2 regions of the Vibrio breoganii genome follow, and region 2 is predicted to be linked to the other one. Evidence: predicted binding sites of a transcription regulator. Region 2 holds the regulator's gene; the other holds the start of a gene.

Region 1 (11,854 bases), 480 kb from region 2:
GTCTTCCCTGGCACTTTAAGTGTCCTAAAGGGTTGTTCGAGACTAGAACGTTGATAGGCAGGGTGTGTAAGTGCTGCGAGGCATTGAGCTAACCTGTACTAATTGCCCGTGAGGCTTAACCATACAACACCCAAGGGGTTTTGTGGACTCAAAGTAGAACTTTGAATGTGTGATACAAACTTTTAAATATAGCTTTCCGAATTTTAAAATTTGCTTGGCGACCATAGCATTGTGGACCCACCTGATTCCATGCCGAACTCAGAAGTGAAACATAATAGCGCCGATGGTAGTGTGGGGTTTCCCCATGTGAGAGTAGGACATCGCCAGGCTTTGATTTTAGACTTGCTTCTAATGAAGCGAGTCACCATAAAGTTCTAATTTATTTAGAGTTTTATGTTGACTTTAACAGTCAGTCGCGTATTATACGCGTCCTGCTTAAGTGCTAAGGCATTCAAAGCAGCGCTCTTTAACAATTTAAACCTATCAATCTGTGTGGGCACTCGTTGATGATAATCGAAAAGATTTATCAATGAACTGAGTGACCAAAACGATGACTTTTAGTCATTGGCACAGTCAATTCATTATCGTTCTGTTGGAACGATAATAGCTTTAAAATTACTTCTTACTTTCGAGTAAGGAACAGTTTTGAAGTCAGTATTCATTGAGCCGAAGCGAAAGCTTCAACAAAACTTTAATTGAAGAGTTTGATCATGGCTCAGATTGAACGCTGGCGGCAGGCCTAACACATGCAAGTCGAGCGGAAACGACAACATTGACCCTTCGGGTGATTTGTTGGGCGTCGAGCGGCGGACGGGTGAGTAATGCCTGGGAAATTGCCCTGATGTGGGGGATAACCATTGGAAACGATGGCTAATACCGCATAACGTCTACGGACCAAAGAGGGGGACCTTCGGGCCTCTCGCTTCAGGATATGCCCAGGTGGGATTAGCTAGTTGGTGAGGTAATGGCTCACCAAGGCGACGATCCCTAGCTGGTCTGAGAGGATGATCAGCCACACTGGAACTGAGACACGGTCCAGACTCCTACGGGAGGCAGCAGTGGGGAATATTGCACAATGGGCGCAAGCCTGATGCAGCCATGCCGCGTGTATGAAGAAGGCCTTCGGGTTGTAAAGTACTTTCAGTCGTGAGGAAGGCATTAGAGTTAATAGCTTTAGTGTTTGACGTTAGCGACAGAAGAAGCACCGGCTAACTCCGTGCCAGCAGCCGCGGTAATACGGAGGGTGCGAGCGTTAATCGGAATTACTGGGCGTAAAGCGCATGCAGGTGGTTTGTTAAGTCAGATGTGAAAGCCCGGGGCTCAACCTCGGAACCGCATTTGAAACTGGCAGGCTAGAGTACTGTAGAGGGGGGTAGAATTTCAGGTGTAGCGGTGAAATGCGTAGAGATCTGAAGGAATACCAGTGGCGAAGGCGGCCCCCTGGACAGATACTGACACTCAGATGCGAAAGCGTGGGGAGCAAACAGGATTAGATACCCTGGTAGTCCACGCCGTAAACGATGTCTACTTGGAGGTTGTGGCCTTGAGCCGTGGCTTTCGGAGCTAACGCGTTAAGTAGACCGCCTGGGGAGTACGGTCGCAAGATTAAAACTCAAATGAATTGACGGGGGCCCGCACAAGCGGTGGAGCATGTGGTTTAATTCGATGCAACGCGAAGAACCTTACCTACTCTTGACATCCAGAGAACTTAGCAGAGATGCTTTGGTGCCTTCGGGAACTCTGAGACAGGTGCTGCATGGCTGTCGTCAGCTCGTGTTGTGAAATGTTGGGTTAAGTCCCGCAACGAGCGCAACCCTTATCCTTGTTTGCCAGCACGTAATGGTGGGAACTCCAGGGAGACTGCCGGTGATAAACCGGAGGAAGGTGGGGACGACGTCAAGTCATCATGGCCCTTACGAGTAGGGCTACACACGTGCTACAATGGCGCATACAGAGGGCAGCCAACCAGCGATGGTGAGCGAATCCCAAAAAGTGCGTCGTAGTCCGGATTGGAGTCTGCAACTCGACTCCATGAAGTCGGAATCGCTAGTAATCGTGAATCAGAATGTCACGGTGAATACGTTCCCGGGCCTTGTACACACCGCCCGTCACACCATGGGAGTGGGCTGCAAAAGAAGTGGGTAGTTTAACCTTTCGAGGAGGACGCTCACCACTTTGTGGTTCATGACTGGGGTGAAGTCGTAACAAGGTAGCCCTAGGGGAACCTGGGGCTGGATCACCTCCTTATACGATGATTATTCACGATGAGTGTCCACACAGATTGATATGGTTTAGAAAGTAAAGAGAGATTTTTGAAGCACCCCCCAAGGTGCTTCAACAGTTTATGTTTGCTCTTCGGAGTAAAGATAAATCTAGTGTCCCGTTCGTCTAGAGGCCTAGGACACCGCCCTTTCACGGCGGTAACAGGGGTTCGACTCCCCTACGGGATACCATTGGGTCGTTAGCTCAGCTGGTAGAGCAGTTGACTTTTAATCAATTGGTCGCAGGTTCGAATCCTGCACGACCCACCATTTCCTTTCCACAAAGGAAGTTGTTTGAATTCACTTTATAGTGAACACAAATAACAAACAATGTGGGCGATTAGCTCAGTTGGGAGAGCACCTCCCTTACAAGGAGGGGGTCACTGGTTCGAGCCCGGTATCGCCCACCATCTTTAAGCGCTCTTTCGAGTGTGTTTAAAAATGGTTCATTTGTTTGAATCTCGCTCTTTAACAATTTGGAAAGCTGACGAACAACAATGTGATTTCATTGTTGTTCAAATTTAAAAGTTCTCAAATCCTATGTACTTCTTTTTAAATAGAGAGGGATGTAGGTACCAACACACATTCAAGTGTTCTTGGGAATGTACTCTTGCCAGAGTGCATTCAAATTTGAGTCCGGCAAAATCGAATGTTATCTCGCTCATAATAAAGAGATAACGCACCTTGGAAACGTCATACTGCAGCGTAGCAACTGCATTGCGTTAAGCAAGACCCTTTGGGGTTGTATGGTTAAGTGACTAAGCGTACACGGTGGATGCCTTGGCAGTCAGAGGCGATGAAAGACGTAATAACTTGCGATAAGCCCAGATTAGGTAGTAATAACCATTTGAGTCTGGGATTTCTGAATGGGGAAACCCACGTGCATAAGCACGTATCATTAACTGAATACATAGGTTAATGAGGCAAACTCGGGGAACTGAAACATCTAAGTACCCGAAGGAAGAGAAATCAACCGAGATTCCGAAAGTAGCGGCGAGCGAAATTGGATTAGCCCTTAAGCTTTTAATGCGTCAGGTGAAGAGTCTGGAAAGTCTCGCAGTATAGGGTGATAGCCCCGTAACCGACAACGCATTTTAAGTGAAAACGAGTAAGGCGGGACACGTGATATCCTGTTTGAACATGGGGGGACCATCCTCCAAGGCTAAATACTACTGACTGACCGATAGTGAACCAGTACCGTGAGGGAAAGGCGAAAAGAACCCCTGTGAGGGGAGTGAAATAGAACCTGAAACCGTGTACGTACAAGCAGTAGGAGCGCCTCGAAGCGTGACTGCGTACCTTTTGTATAATGGGTCAGCGACTTAATTTTAGTAGCAAGGTTAACCGTATAGGGGAGCCGTAGGGAAACCGAGTCTTAACTGGGCGTCGAGTTGCTAGAATTAGACCCGAAACCAGGTGATCTAGCCATGGGCAGGTTGAAGGTTGAGTAACATCAACTGGAGGACCGAACCGACTAATGTTGAAAAATTAGCGGATGACTTGTGGCTAGGGGTGAAAGGCCAATCAAACCTGGAGATAGCTGGTTCTCCCCGAAAGCTATTTAGGTAGCGCCTCGGACGAATACCAATGGGGGTAGAGCACTGTTAAGGCTAGGGGGTCATCCCGACTTACCAACCCTTTGCAAACTCCGAATACCATTGAGTACTATCCGGGAGACACACGGCGGGTGCTAACGTCCGTCGTGGAGAGGGAAACAACCCAGACCGCCAGCTAAGGTCCCAAAGTATAGCTAAGTGGGAAACGATGTGGGAAGGCTCAGACAGCCAGGATGTTGGCTTAGAAGCAGCCATCATTTAAAGAAAGCGTAATAGCTCACTGGTCGAGTCGGCCTGCGCGGAAGATGTAACGGGGCTAAGCTATACACCGAAGCTGCGGCTGCATACTTTTGTATGCGGGGTAGGGGAGCGTTCTGTAAGCGGTTGAAGGTGGTCTGTAAGGGCTGCTGGACGTATCAGAAGTGCGAATGCTGACATGAGTAACGATAAAGGGGGTGAAAAACCCCCTCGCCGGAAGACCAAGGGTTCCTGTCCAACGTTAATCGGGGCAGGGTAAGTCGACCCCTAAGGCGAGGCCGAAAGGCGTAGTCGATGGGAAACGGGTTAATATTCCCGTACTTCTTATAATTGCGATGGGGGGACGGAGAAGGCTAGGTGGGCCTGGCGATGGTTGTCCAGGTTCAAGTATGTAGGCGGAAAGTTTAGGTAAATCCGGACTTTCTTAACGCTGAGATACGATGTCGAGCTGCTACGTGCAGTGAAGTCATTGATGCCATGCTTCCAGGAAAAGCCTCTAAGCTTCAGATTATAAGAAATCGTACCCCAAACCGACACAGGTGGTCGGGTAGAGAATACCAAGGCGCTTGAGAGAACTCGGGTGAAGGAACTAGGCAAAATGGTACCGTAACTTCGGGAGAAGGTACGCTCTTGGCGGTGAAGTCCCTTGCGGATGGAGCTACTAGGAGTCGCAGATACCAGGTGGCTGCAACTGTTTATTAAAAACACAGCACTGTGCAAAATCGTAAGATGACGTATACGGTGTGACGCCTGCCCGGTGCCGGAAGGTTAATTGATGGGGTTAGACTTCGGTCGAAGCTCTTGATCGAAGCCCCGGTAAACGGCGGCCGTAACTATAACGGTCCTAAGGTAGCGAAATTCCTTGTCGGGTAAGTTCCGACCTGCACGAATGGCGTAATGATGGCCACGCTGTCTCCACCCGAGACTCAGTGAAATTGAAATCGCTGTGAAGATGCAGTGTACCCGCGGCTAGACGGAAAGACCCCGTGAACCTTTACTACAGCTTGGCACTGAACATTGACCCTACATGTGTAGGATAGGTGGGAGGCTTTGAAGACGGTACGCCAGTATCGTTGGAGCCGTCCTTGAAATACCACCCTTGTAGTGTTGATGTTCTAACTTAGTCCCCTTATCGGGGATGAGGACAGTGCCTGGTGGGTAGTTTGACTGGGGCGGTCTCCTCCCAAAGAGTAACGGAGGAGCACGAAGGTGGGCTAAACACGGTTGGACATCGTGTGGTTAGTGCAATGGCATAAGCCCGCTTGACTGCGAGAATGACAATTCGAGCAGGTGCGAAAGCAGGTCATAGTGATCCGGTGGTTCTGAATGGAAGGGCCATCGCTCAACGGATAAAAGGTACTCCGGGGATAACAGGCTGATACCGCCCAAGAGTTCATATCGACGGCGGTGTTTGGCACCTCGATGTCGGCTCATCACATCCTGGGGCTGAAGTCGGTCCCAAGGGTATGGCTGTTCGCCATTTAAAGTGGTACGCGAGCTGGGTTTAGAACGTCGTGAGACAGTTCGGTCCCTATCTGCCGTGGGCGTTGGAAGATTGAAGGGGGCTGCTCCTAGTACGAGAGGACCGGAGTGGACGAACCTCTGGTGTTCGGGTTGTCATGCCAATGGCATTGCCCGGTAGCTAAGTTCGGAATCGATAACCGCTGAAAGCATCTAAGCGGGAAGCGAGCCCTGAGATGAGTCTTCCCTGGCACTTTAAGTGTCCTAAAGGGTTGTTCGAGACTAGAACGTTGATAGGCAGGGTGTGTAAGTGCTGCGAGGCATTGAGCTAACCTGTACTAATTGCCCGTGAGGCTTAACCATACAACACCCAAGGGGTTTTGTGGACTCAAAGTAGAACTTTGAATGTGTGATATAACTTTTAAATAATAGCTTTCCGAATTTTAAAATTTGCTTGGCGACCATAGCATTGTGGACCCACCTGATTCCATGCCGAACTCAGAAGTGAAACATAATAGCGCCGATGGTAGTGTGGGGTTTCCCCATGTGAGAGTAGGACATCGCCAGGCTTTAAATTACATCGCTTTAAAGCAGTTAGTAAGACTTTAAATAGATAAGAATTAGGTGCGGAGTGGTAGTTCAGTTGGTTAGAATACCGGCCTGTCACGCCGGGGGTCGCGGGTTCGAGTCCCGTCCACTCCGCCACTAATAAGAAGCCCTAGTCGAAAGACTAGGGCTTTTTTTCGTCTATAACTTTAGCATTAACTGAAGCAAACCTCAGACTCGTCGTCCGCGACGAAAGGCTGAGGTTTTTTGCTATCTGGATTAGATTTTTGCTCTCCGAGCAAACGAGCCCCGCTCGTGCGCGAGTTCGATTAAGCCCAAGCCGGGCCACTCCGCCACTAATAAGAAGCCCTAGACTGGCCGTCCGCGCCGAAAGACTAGGGCTTTTTTTCGTCTATAGCTTTAGCATTAATTGAAGCAAGCATCAGGCTAGCCGTCCTAAGGTTTTTTCTTACCTGTAGAAAATAATTTTTCCTTTAGCTATATTTCTAACCTAATTTCTCTTTCCTGCTTTTATCCCGTATCGGTGATACCTTTATATTAAGGCTAACGACGATCTGAGTTAATGAAAAAGCTACTCATACTACTTTGCTGCATAATTTCTATAGTGCTAATGAGCGCTCTTGGAAGCTTGTACGGACTGCTGATAGTTAAAGACCGGGGCTATGATTGGCAGTGGTTAGGCTTTCCTCTACTAGATAGTGGTATACAGATAGCGCGTACCAAAGATACCCATCAACTACTGCTGCGTAAGCTCTATCCTTTACACGCCATGGAAGTCTCAGCCTATACCACTATGGATAACAACATGGTGCTGCAGTTGACCATTTTCACCTCGTGCGATAATGATGTTGAAGCTCAATTGGCAGTTAATCATGATATAGAAAGAACGATTACGTTGACGTGTACTGACTCTAATGAGCTTAGATATTTATCTACTGAACACACATTAGAACAAGCGAATATTGAGATTAATGGCAGATCAATCAAGATAGACTTTACCCCGTGGAACATAGCTGAGTTGAAAAAAGATCAGTTTAAACAATTACATCCAGCGTACTTCGAACGACTAGGAGAGAGTCCAGAGTTCCAATGGTCTCGTGATTAAAGATGGGTTTACAATATCAGTCTCGACATAAACGAGTGAATACAGTAGTCTGAATCAACATACGTATGGACGTCTAGATGCTTAAAGGAGAAAAGTTGTGCCAATTCGAGTCCCTGATCAATTACCTGCGACTGATGTATTAAGAGGAGAGAAGATTTTCGTTATGTCTGAATCTCGCGCCTCATCGCAAGAGATTCGTCCTCTAAGAGTCCTATTGCTCAACCTGATGCCAAAGAAGATTGAGACTGAAACGCAATTTCTACGCTTGCTTTCTAATAGTCCGTTGCAAGTAGACGTTGAACTGCTTCGTATTGATAATCGACCAAGTAAGAACACTCCTACTGAGCATTTAGATACCTTCTATCGCCAATTTGAAGGGGTGAAAGGACGCAATTTTGATGGACTCATTATTACCGGTGCGCCACTCGGCCTAGTTCAGTTTGAAGATGTCATCTATTGGGAGCACCTGCAGTCCATCATGAATTGGGCAAAAGAGCATGTGACGTCAACGCTTTACGTTTGTTGGGCCGCTCAAGCTGGTTTAAAGTTGCTCTACGACCTTCCTAAGCGTACTCGTAAAGAAAAGCTATCGGGTGTCTATGAGCATTTTACACAGGATCAGCATCATCCGATTCTTCGTGGATTTGATGATACCTTCCTAGCTCCTCATTCACGTTATGCGGATTTTTCTCCAGAGTATTTATCTGAGCATACGGATCTTGATATCTTAGCAACATCAGATACCGCTGGGGTTTATCTTGCTTCTACCAAAGATAAGCGAAATGTATTCGTGACTGGACACCCTGAGTACGAGTCAAAGACTCTTCATACTGAGTACGTGCGAGATTTAGCTGAAGGGATGGAGCCTGCAATACCTGTTAACTATTACCCTGACAACAACCCAGATAATGCCCCTAGGGCAACATGGCGTAGTCATGGTCACCTATTGTTTAGTAACTGGCTTAATTACTGTGTTTACCAACAAACCCCATACGATTTGGATAAGTTTTCTGAAGCTAACTTCACTACAGAAGAGTAGTTTGTCATTCGCTTGATATAAAAAAGGCATGCCATTGGCATGCCTTTTCTGTTTATAGAAGGTTACTCTTGCTCTGATTCACTTGAGGGTTCTAGTTGCTTCGCTTTTTCTATCATTGGAGTGATAGTCATCCCCTGTACCAAGATAGAGAACATGACCACAGAATAGGTCATGACCATGATGATCTCTTTCACATCGATATTCTTTTCAGGAATCACCATGATCCCAGCCGGGATAGACAGAGCCATAGCTAATGCTAGGCCTCCTCGGAGCCCGCCCCATGTGAGTATTTTCACAGACATAGGGTTGTAGTATCTAAATCGATTGAAACCAACATAATTGATTCTGATGCTAAGGTAGCGAGACAGAAGTACTAGCGGTACTGCTATCACCATCATGATCCAGTCTTCGTGATGGAACTCGAACAACAGCATCGACATACCAATGAGCAGGAACAATACCGCATTCAGGAACTCGTCAATCAATTCCCAGAAATGGTCTAAATTCTTAAATCCTGATTCTGAAAATCCAGTCTTGCGTGTCCAGTTACCAATAATGATGCCCGATACCACCATCGAGAGTGGCCCTGATACCTCTAGCAGCTCTGCAACGGCATAGCCTGTTGAAGGGATCAGAATGGTCAGCAACATCTCCATGGAATGATCTTCAGTGGTGCATATTAACCAGTGAAAGATTAGACCGAGAACAAAGCCGTAGGCGATACCACCAATAGCTTCTTGGAAGAACAGTGCTGACACTGAACCAACGGTAGGGGCTTCAGTACCAAAGGCGATGGTAAATAGGGTTACAAAGATAACCAAACCAAAGCCGTCATTGAACAGGGATTCCCCTTCAATTTGAGTAGAAATGCGTGGTGGAGCATCTAATTTCTTTACAATAGCTAATACTGCAATGGGATCGGTAGGTGATATTAATGCGCCAAATAATAGGCAATAAATCAGGTCTAGATTGAAGCCGATTAACGAACAGATGCCAAATAGCACAAAACCGATGAAGAAAGTAGAGAACAGGGTTGCACCTAATGCTAGCGCTGTAATCTCCCATTTCTGGTCTTTAAGGTGATCCAGCTTGATGCCAAGTCCACCTGCAAATAATAGAAACCCTAAGATTCCCTTAAGCAAAAAATCTTCAAAGTTAATCGATGCGATGGTCTCGCTGGCGACATGAGATAGCTTAAACCAGCCTGCTTGACCTGCGATAATAATCGCTAACGATAGCAACATGGCACCGGCTGTAATCGCAATGGTGGTCTGCATTTTGCCGATTTTACTGTTGATTAATGCGATGAGCGCTGCCCCGGCAGCTAGAAAGCACAGCGTATGGTAGGCTTCCATTCCTTTCTCCTAAGTTTGAATAGCCTCAACACTGTGAGACAAAATGTTAACTAGATCAAATATAGTTATACCTTAGATAGCATCATAGCGAAAATTACCATGGTTTAGACGTCTAGAAATCTAATTTTACTGTGATAGGATGTTGGGTATAAGTTGGAAATGCCACACCTGAGCAGGACGCAGAATGAGAGCACAATTAGAAGCCCAATTAAAGAACCGCATTCTTTTGATAGATGGTGGTATGGGCACCATGATTCAAAATCAAAAACTAGAAGAAGCGGATTATCGAGGTGGTCGTTTTGCCGATTGGCATTGTGACCTGAAAGGGAATAATGACCTTCTTGTCCTTACCCAGCCTCAACTCATCAAAAAGCTTCATAGTGATTATTTGGAAGCTGGTGCTGACATCCTAGAAACCAATACCTTTAACTCAACCACCATAGCGATGGCGGATTATGAGATGGAGGATCTTAGCGAAGAGATTAACTTTGCTGCGGCAAAGCTTGCCAGAGAAGCGGCAGATGAATGGACAGCAAAGACTCCCGATAGACCACGTTATGTTGCTGGCGTTCTCGGCCCAACAAACCGTACCTGTTCTATTTCTCCTGACGTTAATGACCCTGGGTTTCGAAACGTTAGCTTTGATGAGTTAGTCGAGGCATACAAAGAATCCACCCTTGCCCTTATAAAAGGTGGTTCAGACCTTATTCTCATTGAAACCATCTTTGATACCTTGAATGCGAAGGCATGTGCATTTGCTGTTGATACTGTTTTTGATGAGCTAGGCTACACGCTGCCCGTCATGATCTCGGGAACCATTACCGATGCATCAGGCCGTACCTTGTCTGGTCAAACGACAGAAGCTTTCTATAACTCTTTAAGACACGTGAACCCCATCTCTTTCGGTCTGAACTGTGCTTTGGGTCCTGACGAATTACGCCCTTATGTGGATGAGTTATCGCGTATTTCTGAAACCTTCGTCTCTGTTCACCCAAATGCCGGTCTACCCAATGCGTTTGGTGAGTATGACCTATCTCCAGAAGACATGGCTGAGCATATTAAAGAGTGGGCAGAGTCAGGTTTCTTGAACTTGGTGGGGGGGTGTTGTGGTACGACACCGGAACATATTAAGGCGATGGCTGAAGCTGTTGCAAATGCTCGACCACGTCAACGACCAGAAATAAAAGCGGCGTGTCGCTTATCTGGCTTAGAACCTCTCGCTATTTCTAAAGAAACTCTATTTTTGAATGTGGGCGAGCGTACTAACGTCACTGGGTCTGCTCGCTTTAAACGATTAATCAAAGAAGAGCTCTATGAAGAAGCTCTGGACGTTGCACGTCAGCAAGTAGAAAACGGCGCTCAAATCATCGATATTAACATGGATGAAGGGATGCTAGATGCTGAGGCATGTATGGTTCGTTTCCTCAATCTTTGTGCCTCCGAGCCTGATATATCGAAAGTGCCGGTTATGGTGGACTCCTCTAAATGGGAAGTCATTGAAGCGGGTCTTAAGTGCATTCAAGGCAAAGGCATCGTTAACTCAATCTCTTTGAAAGAGGGGAAAGAGAAGTTTATCGAGCAAGCTAAGCTAATTCGTCGTTATGGTGCGGCTGTGATTGTTATGGCGTTTGATGAACAGGGCCAGGCAGACACTCGTGAGCGCAAGATTGAGATCTGTACCAATGCCTACAACATCCTTGTCGATGAGGTTGGCTTCCCTGCTGAAGATATCATTTTTGATCCAAACATCTTTGCCGTCGCGACGGGTATTGATGAACACAATAACTACGCCGTCGACTTCATCAATGCAGTAGCGGATATCAAACGCGACCTACCACATGCAATGGTGTCGGGTGGTGTATCTAACGTTTCTTTCTCATTCCGCGGCAACAACTACGTTCGTGAAGCTATACATGCTGTATTCCTATACCACTGCTTTAAAAATGGTATGGATATGGGCATCGTGAATGCGGGTCAACTAGAAGTTTATGACAACGTACCTGACAAACTGCGAGAAGCGGTGGAAGATGTGGTTCTGAACCGCAGAGATGATGCCACTGAACGTTTGCTGGACATTGCTGGTGAATATCGTGAAAACGGTGTAGGTGCCCAAGATGATGGAGCTGCGCTTGAATGGCGCGGTTGGCCAGTAGAAAAACGCTTGGAACATGCCCTTGTGAAAGGTATTACTGAGTTTATTATCGAAGATACTGAAGAAGCTCGTTTGAATGCGTCTAAACCTCTGGAGGTCA
Region 2 (11,854 bases):
GTAGAAGCGAAGGTGTATACTCGTGACTTGTTTGGTAGTGACTAGTAATCGGTATTAATAAATGAAAAGGAGACACACTGTGTCTCCTTTTTTGTTTTGTGCGAGCTAAGATGCTTATAGGATAAAGCGACTTAAGTCTTCGTCATCCACAAGCTTACCAAGCTTACTCTCGACGTAATCTGCGTCGATGGTTAGCTCGGAGCCCGTTTTCTCAGTGGCTTCGTAAGAGATTTCGTCCATTAGACGCTCCATTACGGTATGCAAACGTCGAGCACCGATGTTTTCGGTGGTCTCGTTAACTTGCCAGGCCGCTTCTGCGATGCGCTTGATGCCATCTTCAGTAAACTCTACGCTCACTTCTTCGGTTTTCATTAGCGCAACGTATTGCTCCGTTAGGGATGCGCGAGGCTCCGTTAGAATACGTTCAAAGTCGTGACTAGATAGTGCTTCAAGCTCAACGCGAATCGGTAAGCGACCTTGCAGCTCTGGGATAAGATCAGAAGGCTTCGCGACTTGGAAAGCACCTGATGCAATAAACAAGATATGGTCAGTTTTCACCATGCCGTGCTTAGTTGAAACGGTGCTGCCCTCAATCAATGGCAATAGGTCGCGCTGTACACCCTCACGAGAGACATCAGGACCAGAGCTTTCACCGCGCTTACAGATTTTATCGAACTCATCGATAAACACGATGCCGTTGTTCTCAACATTAAAGATGGCGTCTTCTTTTAGCTCTTCTTGGTTGACTAGCTTAACGGCTTCTTCTTCAACAAGGGCTTTGAAGGCATCTTTGATCTTTAGTTTGCGGCTTTTCTTGGTATTGCCAGCCAAGTTTTGGAACATACCTTGAAGTTGGTTGGTCATCTCTTCCATGCCAGGAGGGGACATGATCTCAACGCCCATTTGCGGCGCAGCAACTTCGATATCGATCTCTTTGTCGTCTAGCTTGCCTTCGCGTAATTTCTTGCGGAACACTTGACGAGTATTAGAGCTAGCCTCTTGAGGCTTTTCGTTTTCGCCCCACGCGTCGCGAGCAGGAGGCAGTAGGGCATCAAGGATGCGTTCTTCTGCTTGCTCTTCGGCGCGGAATTTAACCTTTTCAGTGGCTTGCTGGTGCGTCATCTTCACCGCAACATCCGTAAGGTCACGAATGATGGTCTCCACTTCTTTACCAACGTAACCTACTTCAGTGAACTTGGTTGCTTCAACCTTGATGAAAGGGGCATTGGCAAGTCTTGCCAATCGGCGAGCAATCTCGGTTTTACCTACACCCGTTGGACCAATCATTAGAATGTTTTTTGGGGTCACTTCTGCACGTAGGCTTTCTTCAAGTTGCATGCGGCGCCAGCGGTTACGCAGTGCAATAGCCACTGAACGCTTAGCGTTTTCTTGGCCGATGATGTGTCGGTTTAGTTCGTGAACGATCTCACGAGGAGTCATTTCAGACATATTTTTTCCTTAGTACTCAAGCTCATCAACAGTGTGATGATGGTTGGTGAATACACAGATATCGCCAGCAATATTCAATGATTTTTCTGCGATTTCTTTTGCGTCTAATTCGGTGTTTTCTAACAATGCGATTGCTGCAGCTTGGGCAAAGTTGCCGCCAGAGCCAATTGCGATAAGGTCATTCTCCGGCTGAACGACATCGCCGTTGCCCGTAATGATCAGAGAGGCGGTTTCATCAGCCACGGCTAATAGAGCTTCAAGGCGACGAAGAGCACGGTCACTGCGCCAATCTTTAGCCAGTTCAACGGCAGCACGAGTCAGGTGGCCTTGGTGCATTTGTAGTTTGCTTTCAAAGCGCTCAAATAGCGTGAATGCATCGGCGGTACCACCAGCAAAGCCTGCCAGTACCTTGCCATTGTAGAGTCGGCGAACTTTCTGTGCGTTGCCTTTCATGACGGTATTGCCTAGAGATACTTGTCCATCACCAGCGATGACGACTTTATTATTTCGGCGTACGGATACTATGGTAGTCACGAGGTTTCCTTCTTATTTCACCAGTGAGATAGAAATAGAATGGGGATCGTCGCAAGCAAATTCAAGGTAAGTGGGCTGTAGAGGTAGTACGAGATGGTTCTCTCGTCAGAAAAAAGCCCCAGTGACTACTGAGGCTATAAGGGATTTAGTTACCGGTGTCTTTCCAAATAACACAAGGCTCAATCTTGGCGCGTTGCAGTTTATGCTTATCGCGCTCAGCGTCTCGCTTGCGGTCATAAGGACCTAACACTACGCGATACCAGCTACTGCCTTCTCGCTGTTTAACCTGGCTATTTAGGCCTTGGAAGGCAATGTCCATCTTTCTTCCATCTGCCTGAGAGCGAGTCTTGTAGGCACCGCATTGCATCACATAAGGGATCTCTGAAAGCACTTCTTCCTTAGGAACGACCTTTACCTCACGCTCGGGAAGAGTCTTCACATACTCCCACTGTTCTTCGGGAGGCGGTGGAAGAAGCTCTGAGTTATCTACTTCAGGAGCTTTGGTTTTTGAGCTGTCTACCTTGACCGGCTTTGGCGGCTCAGGGTCTTGGCTTAATATGTAAAGCCCATAGCTAAACCCTCCCAGCATTAGGCCTGCTAGGATGATCGCTTTCCAAGGTTTTTTTGATGGGGCAGGTTTACGCGTATTCTTTGCTTGCGTACGGCCACCCTTCACATAGTCTTTTCTTGCCACTCGATTAGTCTATTCCGTTGTTAACCATATCTATGTTAATGCAGAAGTCGCCCAGATAATAGAGCTTAGTAACTCGGCGGTAAGGTACTTTCTCTTACCACTAGCTCTGTATCGAGAAGTCGTGAGCCTGAATTGATCTCATTGCCATTAAGAAGTTCGAACAGCATTTGAGTGGCTTGATAGCCGATATCGTAGCGAGGCTGGGATACTGTGGTCAGTGGTGGATCGCAGTATTCGGAAAACTCGATATTGTCGAATCCGATAAATGAGATGTCTTGTGGAACTCTCAGCCCCATATTTTTGGCTTCTTTGATTGCGCCAATCGCCATCATATCGTTGTGACAAAACACAGCGCTGGGTGGAGAGCCGGCGCTCATCAGTTTACGCAGTGCCAGTGCCCCAGATTCGAAGCTAAAGTCACCACTGGCAGAATTAGTTAAGTCAATGCTAAGGCCTGCACGTCGCAGTGCTTGCTGGAAGCCCTGGCTTCGGAAGCTAGATAGCGGCGCATTGTCTGGACCACGGATCTCGCCAATGCGCTTATGTCCTAATTTAGCCAGATAGTTCACCGCCTGAAAAGAAGCGGTGAGGTTGTCTATATGCACGGTAGGCAGTTCTAGCTCAGGCGCGTATTCGCAAGCCATCACCATAGGTGGAAGGTTTCTTTGTTCTGATTTACTGGCATCGATAGGTAAATCGGTGCCAAGCAAGATCAAGCCATCCGCTTGCTTTGAATAGATGAGATTGACTAGTGAGTTATCTCGACATTTTTGCTGCGAGCTGTCGCCGTGCAGTATTAGGTAGCCTTGCTCTGAAGCCGCCGCTTCGATGCCACGAATGATCTCAGAAAAGTAAGGGTCGCATAAGTCAGGAACTATGACTACGAGGGTTCTTGATTCGTTACGTTTCATGCTACGCATCATAGCGCTTGGGCAGTAACCCGACTCGATAACCGCTTCTTCTACTCGCTTACGAGTTGAGGAGGAAACCTTTTCTGGGTTCATTAACGCTCTTGATACTGTCGCAGTGGAAACGCCAGCGAGTTCAGCAACATCCTTCATGGTCGCCATAGTACACCTATCCTCTATGATAATTTTTGCGTGCTTGATTCAATCCGTGAAACAAGATGGTATTAAATACTCACGTCTTAATGTATGTGAAAAATAAGTGTAAACATTTTTTTCCGTACAGTTTACGGGACATGTAGCAAAAATGAACAACTTGGTGTGAGATGACTCTCATTTCGTCATATGCACGCAGTTTAACTTAAATCTTGTGGCTCGACATCTATGTTCCAACGTACTTTTTTTGAGTTGGGTAGCATTTCGATTGCAGGTTTTGCACTCATTAGCAGTTTTTGCATGGTCGAGCGCAACTGGCACTGCAAAATAAGTTGCCAACGTGATTTTCCTGCGCGCTTGGCCATTGGGGCTGGAATTGGCCCTAATACCCAGCAATGTTCATCAAACAATGGGTGGGCTTCAAGGGTATGACGCACCTGCCTCAAGAAGTCTTCAGCGAGTTGGGAGTGGTTGGATTCTGCACGAAATAGTGACAGGCTGGCGTAAGGTGGCAATTGCGCCACTCGCCGTTCCATGAGCGCCCCTTGTGCAAACTCCGGGTAGCCCTTGTGAAGTAGTGCCTGTAGCAATGAATGTTCGGGGTGGTGAGTTTGCAACACCACATGCCCAGGCTTACTGGCGCGTCCTGCACGACCTGCCACTTGGATGAATAGTTGCGCGAGCTTCTCTGAAGCTCTGAAGTCACTGCTGTATAGAGATGAGTCGACATCTAACAGCGCAACTAAAGTGACATCAGGGAAGTGATGTCCCTTTGCTAGCATTTGGGTGCCAATGAGAATTTGGTATTCCCCTTTGCGGATAGATTCAAGCGCGGCCTCTAGACTGCCTTTTCGGCGCGTGTTGTCTCTATCAATACGTATGGTCTTGTATTCAGGAAATAGGGTCTCAAGGTGGGTTTCCAGCTGCTCTGTGCCCACACCTACCGTCACCAAATGAGTGGAACCACAGCTTTGACATTGGTGTACGACGGGCTTTTGCGAGCCACAGTGGTGACAGCGCATCTCACTGCTGCCTTGATGGAAGGTGTAGTAGGCATCACATCGATGACATTCTGCAATCCAGCCACATTCATGACACATCATGGCAGGAGAGAACCCGCGACGGTTCAAAAACAGCATGACCTGGTTTCCCTGCTGCAAGTGCTTTCGCATCTGTGCAATTAAGGGAGCACTCAAGCCGCTCTCTAGGTATAAGCCTTTAACGTCTATAACGCTGTTCTTTGCCGGTTTTGCGCCGCCAGTTCGCTCTGTCAGTGGCAAGTGCAGATACTTGTTAGATAAAGCGTTGTTCAGGGTTTCTAAAGACGGTGTCGCAGAACCCAACACAATAGGGATGGATTCGGAATGAGCGCGCATTATCGCCATGTCTCGCGCATGATAACGTAAGCTGTCCTGCTGTTTATAAGAGGAGTCGTGCTCTTCATCGACAATGATAATGCCAAGGTTGGCAAATGGAGTCAGCAGGGCAGAGCGGGTGCCAATAAGGATCCCACATTCTTTATTCTTTGCTGCAAGCCAGGCATTCAATCGCTCAGTGTCATTGAGCCCTGAGTGAATGGTTGCGATAGGAACATTAAAGCGTCGCTTAAATCGATTGATGGTTTGTGGTGTCAGGCCTATTTCTGGGACTAGTACCAAGGCTTGCTTGCCTTGGTTGACCACTCTTTCAATCAACTGCAGGTAAACCTCGGTCTTTCCTGAACCCGTTACGCCATCTAATAAAGCACATTCGTAGCCATCGATATGGTTAACCGTCACTACCGCTAGCATTTGCTCGTGATTAAGCTCTCGCTTGTCGTCTTCGTTGACTCGAATCTCTTGCCATTGGTCGTTGATCTCAAGGACTTCTGAAGACGTTACCCACTCTTTATCTTGTAATGCTTTTAAAACCGAGCTCGATATTTCCATATCTACTAGCTCGTGATGGGGTAAAGGACAATGTTGTAAGGCGTTCATTACCTTGGCTTGCTGCACCGCTCGTCCAAAGCCTTGCATCAATTGATTGCGACCAGACTCCGTAAGTTGCCAAGTTTTTTGAGGCTGCTTTTGTGCAGGCTTGCCTTTGCGCAGTGCGCCGGGCATTGCTCCGTTTAAGGTATCGCCCAAAGGATATTGGTAAAATCGGCTGCCCCAATGGATTAATCGATACAGCTTCTCTGGCCATATGGGTTCTTGGTCAAGGACCTCCGTTAAAGGTTTAAGCTTGTTAATATCGTATTCTGATTGATGGGTGAGAGCGGTGATCACACCAAGGAGCTTCTTTGGACCAAATGGAACCCATACGCGCACACCCACCACGGGAAATAGGTGGGCAGGAATGATGTATTCAAATTCTTTATCCAGAGGTACAGGTAGGGCAACTCTGGCAATGGTTGGTCGCATGAGATCTCTTTGGGGCTTTGCAGTCAAGAACGGATAGTCATGATAATACTAGAGAAAAGCCCATAAGATTACGATAATTGAATATAGGTGAATCAAGCTCACCTTCGTAACTCTTTAATATAAAGAGTTACGGTGAAAAAAGTGGCGAAAAAAGGGACAAATAAGTTGATCCCAACAGACTATTTCATTAGTATACTGCGCCTTGAAGATGTCGTATTAAACGATATCACTGTTAGAAACTACGTGTGGTGTTCAGCATAGAACTGGATAGCGACACGGCCTATAAATGAGGTTTTCCCATGAAAGCAGGTATCCATCCTGAGTACAAAGCAGTTACTGCAACATGTTCTTGCGGCAACACTTTTGAGTTCAACTCAACTCTAGCTAAAGAATCTATCCACCTAGACGTATGTGACAAATGTCACCCGTTCTACACTGGTAAGCAACGTATCGTTGATACTGGCGGCCGTGTTGATCGCTTTAACAAGCGTTTCGGTGCTCTTTCTTCTAAGAAGTAATCTTAGTTGTAAAGAAACAGAAAAAGGTCGCTTAGGCGGCCTTTTTTGATCTCAGCTGAAAGCAAAGATTACAATTCATAGTGTTGCTACTATGTAGCACATTAACTGATTTTTATTTACACTAACACTTCTATTATTTCCCTTAAACCCTAAAGGATTTTCCTTCGATGTCTGATGACCAACCTGTAAACGATTTTCGCCAGCAAGCTCTTGATTATCATGAGTTCCCTAAACCGGGAAAGATTGCTGTTGAGTTGACTACTCCTGCTGATTCTGTGCATGACCTTGCTTTGGCTTATAGCCCAGGTGTTGCTGAGCCAGTGCGTGAGATTGCTCAAAACGTGGATAACGTTTACAAGTACACTGCGAAAGGAAACATGGTTGCGGTTATCTCAAACGGCACCGCGATTTTGGGGCTAGGTAATCTAGGTCCTATGGCTTCAAAACCAGTAATGGAAGGTAAGGCGCTACTGTTCAAGCGTTTTGCTGGTCTAGACTCAATCGACATTGAAGTAAAGCACCGCACTATCGATGAATTCGTTGATACGGTAGCGGCAATTGCCGATACCTTTGGTGGTATTAACCTAGAAGACATTAAAGCACCAGATTGCTTTGAGATTGAAAGCCGCCTGATTGAACGCTGTGACGTGCCTGTTTTCCATGATGACCAGCACGGTACTGCGATTGTTACCGCAGCGGGTATGTTGAATGCCATTGAGCTTCAAGGGAAGCAACTGTGCGACTCTACCATTGTCTGTCTAGGTGCGGGTGCAGCGGCTGTTGCCTGTATGGAGCTGCTGATTAAGTGTGGCGCTCAGCGTGAAAAAATCTACATGCTAGATCGCAAGGGTGTGATTCACACGCGTCGTGACGACTTGAATGAATACAAACAGCTGTTTGCTAACAATACCGACAAGCGTACGCTAGAAGATGTGATTGAAGGAGCCGATCTGTTCTTGGGTGTATCAGGGCCAAACTTATTATCTCCAGAAGCACTGGCACTAATGGGCGACAAGCCTGTGGTATTCGCTTGTTCAAACCCAGATCCAGAGATTAAGCCGGAGCTTGCGCACAAAGTACGTACTGACCTTATCATGGGTACAGGCCGTTCTGATTACCCAAATCAGGTCAACAATGTTATCTGCTTCCCGTTCATCTTCCGTGGTGCATTGGACGTTCGTGCCAGTGAAATCAATATTGAGATGAAGCTTGCGGCAGTAGAAGCGATTCGTCAGCTGGCGAAAGAGCCTGTTCCTGCAGAAGTATTGAAAGCGGCGGGTGTCGAGTCTTTAGAATTTGGTACGGGTTACATCATTCCAAAACCTATGGACCCTCGTTTGCTTCCTCGTGTGGCAAGAGCGGTAGCTGAGGCTGCGGTTGAATCTGGTGTGGCACGCATTGAGCTACCAGAAAGCTACATGCAGGGATAAATCCCAAATATGTAAAAAGGGGGTTAGAGTACGCGTACTCTAACCCCCTTTTGCTATTTACTCACTGGTATATCAAATTACCAAGCTAATTAGTCATCAAATACTTCTAGCTCAATACCTAAATCAGACATGATTTGCTGAGCTTCAGCAGGGATCTCATCGGGGTGGTCTTTTCTTAGGTCTTCGTCAGTAGGTAGAGGCTGTCCTGTGTAGGCATGCAAGAATGCCTCACAAAGCAGTTCGCTATTGGTTGCATGACGCAGGTTGTTCACCTGGCGACGAGTGCGCTCGTCAGTCAGAATCTTAAGAACCTTAAGCGGAATAGACACAGTGATCTTTTTAACTTGAGTACTTTTTTTACCGTGCTCAGCATATGGGCTGATGTAATCGCCATTCCAGTCTGCCATTGGAAACCTTTTATTACCTAATATAAGAGTTAATACCCAATTCTAGCGATATTGACTGCTATATGTAAAGGCATTTAGACGTCTAGATGTGTTGATGTCTGATGGTTATCGGGGTAATCTATGAACAGAATTAGATTAATTTGATTGGTATCAAACTCCACCAGTCATTGTCAAAGGAAAGGACAAGAAAATGAGCAGTAAACACAAGTCATCGACGATTGCCGTTCGTACCGGTATCGAATCTGATACCCAACACCATGCTGTTGTTCCCCCAATTTATCTGTCCACCAACTATGGTTTTCCTTCATTCGGAGATGTACCAAAGTACGACTATACCCGCTCAGGAAATCCAAATCGAGGATTACTAGAGACGGCCCTGTTTGAGTTGGAATCGGGTAAAGGTGCGGTGGTGACAAACTGTGGCACGTCGGCTCTTAATTTATGGGTTTCAGCATTTTTAGGCCCTGATGATTTAATTGTTGCGCCACATGACTGCTACGGCGGCACCTACCGTCTATTCAATACACGCTCGTTAAAGGGTGACTTCAAGGTAGAGTTTGTTGATCAATCTGATGAACAAGCACTTGCCGCAGCAATAGCAAAAAAACCTAAGCTTATTCTTATCGAAACGCCGTCTAACCCGCTGGTTCGCGTCGTGGACATCGCAAAAGTATGTCAGCAAGCGGCTGAAGTTGGTGCATTAGTGGGCGTCGACAACACCTTTTTGACTCCCATATTCCAAAAGCCTCTAGAGCTGGGCGCGGACTTCGTTATTCATTCAACCACCAAGTACATTAATGGTCACTCTGACGTTATTGGCGGTGTGGTGATCACCAAAACCGAAGAGCACGCTGAAGAACTTGGCTGGTGGGGAAACTGCATCGGCGCGACAGGCACTCCATTTGATAGCTACATGACGCTGCGTGGCATTCGTACCTTGGGTGCCCGAATGCGTGTTCATGAAGAAGGCTCACAGCAAATCCTAAGCTACCTTCAATCGCAAAAGCACGTTAAGACTATCTACCACCCAAGCCTTCCTGAGCACCCTGGGCATGAGATTGCCAAGCGCCAACAGTCTGGCTTTGGCAGTATGCTGAGCTTTGAATTTGATGGCAGCATGGAAGAGCTAAAAACCTTTGTGGGTGGATTGAAGCTATTCTCTTTGGCAGAGTCTCTAGGTGGAGTAGAAAGCTTAATTTGCCACCCAGCGACTATGACGCACCGTGCTATGGGTGAAGAAGCCCTAGCCGAGGCGGGCGTTTCTCATTTCTTGTTGCGTTTGTCTGTGGGTCTTGAAGACGCTGATGATCTGATTGATGACCTGATCCAAGCGTTCGACCTAGTGGAGAAATAAGCATGGGAAACCTAAAGCAGCTTCATAAATTTGGTGGCAGTAGCCTTGCCAATGCTGAGTGTTTTAGTCGCGTAGCCAATATCTTGGCGGAATACTCTAATGTGGGCGATCTGGTTATCGTTTCAGCCGCGGGTTCAACCACAAACAATTTGCTACGTTGGTTGGCTGCATTAGAGAAAGATGGGCGAATTGCTCATGAGATCTTGCTTGAGCTGCGAGCGTATCAGAACCAATTGATTGTAGATTTGCTCCCAGAAGACAAAGCCGAGCCAATGCAAGAAGTGCTGAACAATGAATTTACAGCCCTTAGCGCCTTAAACGCACCGATGAGCGAATCACAGAAATCGGCAGCGCTTGGTCATGGTGAGGTGTGGTCATCTCGCCTGCTGGCCGCTCTTCTTAGCGATAAAGATATGGACAGTGTGGCTATTGATTCTCGTGATTTCTTGCGCGCTGAAATTGGTACACAGCCAGAGATTGACCGAGGATTGTCGTGGCCGTTAGCGAAATCAGTGGTCGCACAGCACCCACATAGACGACTAGTGGTTACTGGCTTTATGGCTCAGAACCAAGAGGGCGAAACCGTTCTGCTTGGGCGCAATGGCTCTGACTATTCGGCAACGATTGTCGGTGCATTGGCCGAAGTCTCTAAGGTTACTATTTGGAGTGATGTGGCGGGTGTTTACAGTGCCGATCCGCGCATTGTCGGTGATGCTTGCTTGCTGCCATTGCTTCGTCTTGATGAAGCGAGCGAATTGGCACGCTTAGCTGCGCCAGTATTGCACAGCCGCACATTGCAGCCGGTCGCACAGAGCACTATGGATATGGAACTGCGCTGCAGCCACCAACCTGAATCTGGCTCAACGCGTATTGAGCGCGTGCTCGCCTCTGGGCGCGGTGCGAAAATTGTTACCTCGCTCGATGACGTTAACCTTATTGAGTTAACCCTAAGCCACGCGCATGACTTTGAGCGCTTAGAGCCTCAAGTGTTATCTTTGCTGAACAAAGCTCAACTTGCACCGCTAGCCTACGAATCTCAATCGGATAACTATTGTCTGCGTCTGGCTTACACCAGTGAGTTGCTTGCTGGCGCGCTAGAGTGCATTGAATCTGCTCACCTTGAGGTGGGAGTGGAGGTCAAATCAGGCATGTCCCTGATCGCCGCCGTTGGCGCAGGCGTGACGAATAATGCCAATCACTGCTTTGGTTTCTATCAAACGCTTAAGGGAGTACCCGTTGAGTTCATGTTTGAGACAGACTCAGAGCTGAGCCTGATTGCCGTGGTGAGAACCAACAAAGTACCTGAGCTACTTGAATCTTTGCACAGTCAGCTGTTCCAAGCGCAAAAGCGTGTTGGTATTGTGCTGTGTGGCAAAGGTAATATTGGTTCGAATTGGATTGAGCTATTTGCACAGCAAAAAATCGAGTTAGAAAAGCGTCGAGGCATGAGCTTTGATCTGATTGCTGTTGTGGCGAGTAACCGCTATTGGTTTGATGAGAATGGCATTGACGCTGGTACGCTAAATACGCATTTTGCTGAAGAGGCGGTGGTCGATGAAGAAGACTGGGTTTCTTTAGTCAGAAAGCAATCGAGCTATGATGAGATTGTGGTACTGGATGTCACCGCGAGCCAAGAGGTATCGGACCGTTATCTTGAGTTTGCTGAGCATGGCATGCATGTTATTTCTGCAAACAAGCTAGCCGGTTCCGCGCCAAGTGAGTTTTATCATCAAGTACAAGATGTCTTTGCTAAAACAGGACGTCATTGGCTGTACAACGCAACAGTGGGTGCAGGCCTTCCAGTAAACCATACCGTGCGAGACTTGCGCGAAAGTGGCGACCAGATTGTGGCGATCTCAGGGATCTTCTCTGGCACACTCTCTTGGTTATTCCAGCAGTACGATGGTTCGATTCCATTTAGTGAACTGGTTGATCTTGCATGGCAGCAGGGACTCACTGAACCAGACCCTAGGGCTGATTTAGATGGTACTGATGTTATGCGTAA

The links. Region 2 encodes MetJ, which represses methionine synthesis genes. Its sites were predicted from a motif close to TTAGACNTNTANANGTCTAA; they were not measured.
Region 1: a site for MetJ is predicted at 9,707-9,726, ahead of metH (methionine synthase). Genes of this name have one in related genera too.

Annotation. Positions count from the first base shown of each region.
Region 1 covers NZ_AP024864.1:283,888-295,741, forward strand. The annotation lists rRNA gene OCU35_RS01390 (23S ribosomal RNA) at 1-123, shown strand, start outside; rRNA gene rrf (5S ribosomal RNA) at 214-329, shown strand; rRNA gene OCU35_RS01400 (16S ribosomal RNA) at 693-2,247, shown strand; tRNA gene OCU35_RS01405 (tRNA-Glu) at 2,378-2,453, shown strand; tRNA gene OCU35_RS01410 (tRNA-Lys) at 2,456-2,531, shown strand; tRNA gene OCU35_RS01415 (tRNA-Val) at 2,596-2,671, shown strand; rRNA gene OCU35_RS01420 (23S ribosomal RNA) at 3,010-5,899, shown strand; rRNA gene rrf (5S ribosomal RNA) at 5,990-6,105, shown strand; tRNA gene OCU35_RS01430 (tRNA-Asp) at 6,165-6,241, shown strand; gene OCU35_RS01435 (hypothetical protein) at 6,714-7,208, shown strand; gene metA (homoserine O-acetyltransferase MetA) at 7,306-8,247, shown strand; gene OCU35_RS01445 (cation:proton antiporter) at 8,310-9,602, opposite strand; gene metH (methionine synthase) at 9,787-11,854, shown strand, end outside.
Region 2 covers NZ_AP024864.1:2,655,540-2,667,393, reverse strand. The annotation lists gene OCU35_RS12390 (nucleotide sugar dehydrogenase) at 1-45, shown strand, start outside; gene hslU (HslU--HslV peptidase ATPase subunit) at 115-1,449, opposite strand; gene hslV (ATP-dependent protease subunit HslV) at 1,459-1,983, opposite strand; gene OCU35_RS12375 (SPOR domain-containing protein) at 2,129-2,677, opposite strand; gene cytR (DNA-binding transcriptional regulator CytR) at 2,743-3,747, opposite strand; gene priA (primosomal protein N') at 3,939-6,140, opposite strand; gene rpmE (50S ribosomal protein L31) at 6,440-6,658, shown strand; gene OCU35_RS12355 (malic enzyme-like NAD(P)-binding protein) at 6,826-8,088, shown strand; gene metJ (met regulon transcriptional regulator MetJ) at 8,178-8,495, opposite strand; gene OCU35_RS12345 (O-succinylhomoserine (thiol)-lyase) at 8,686-9,849, shown strand; gene OCU35_RS12340 (bifunctional aspartate kinase/homoserine dehydrogenase II) at 9,852-11,854, shown strand, end outside.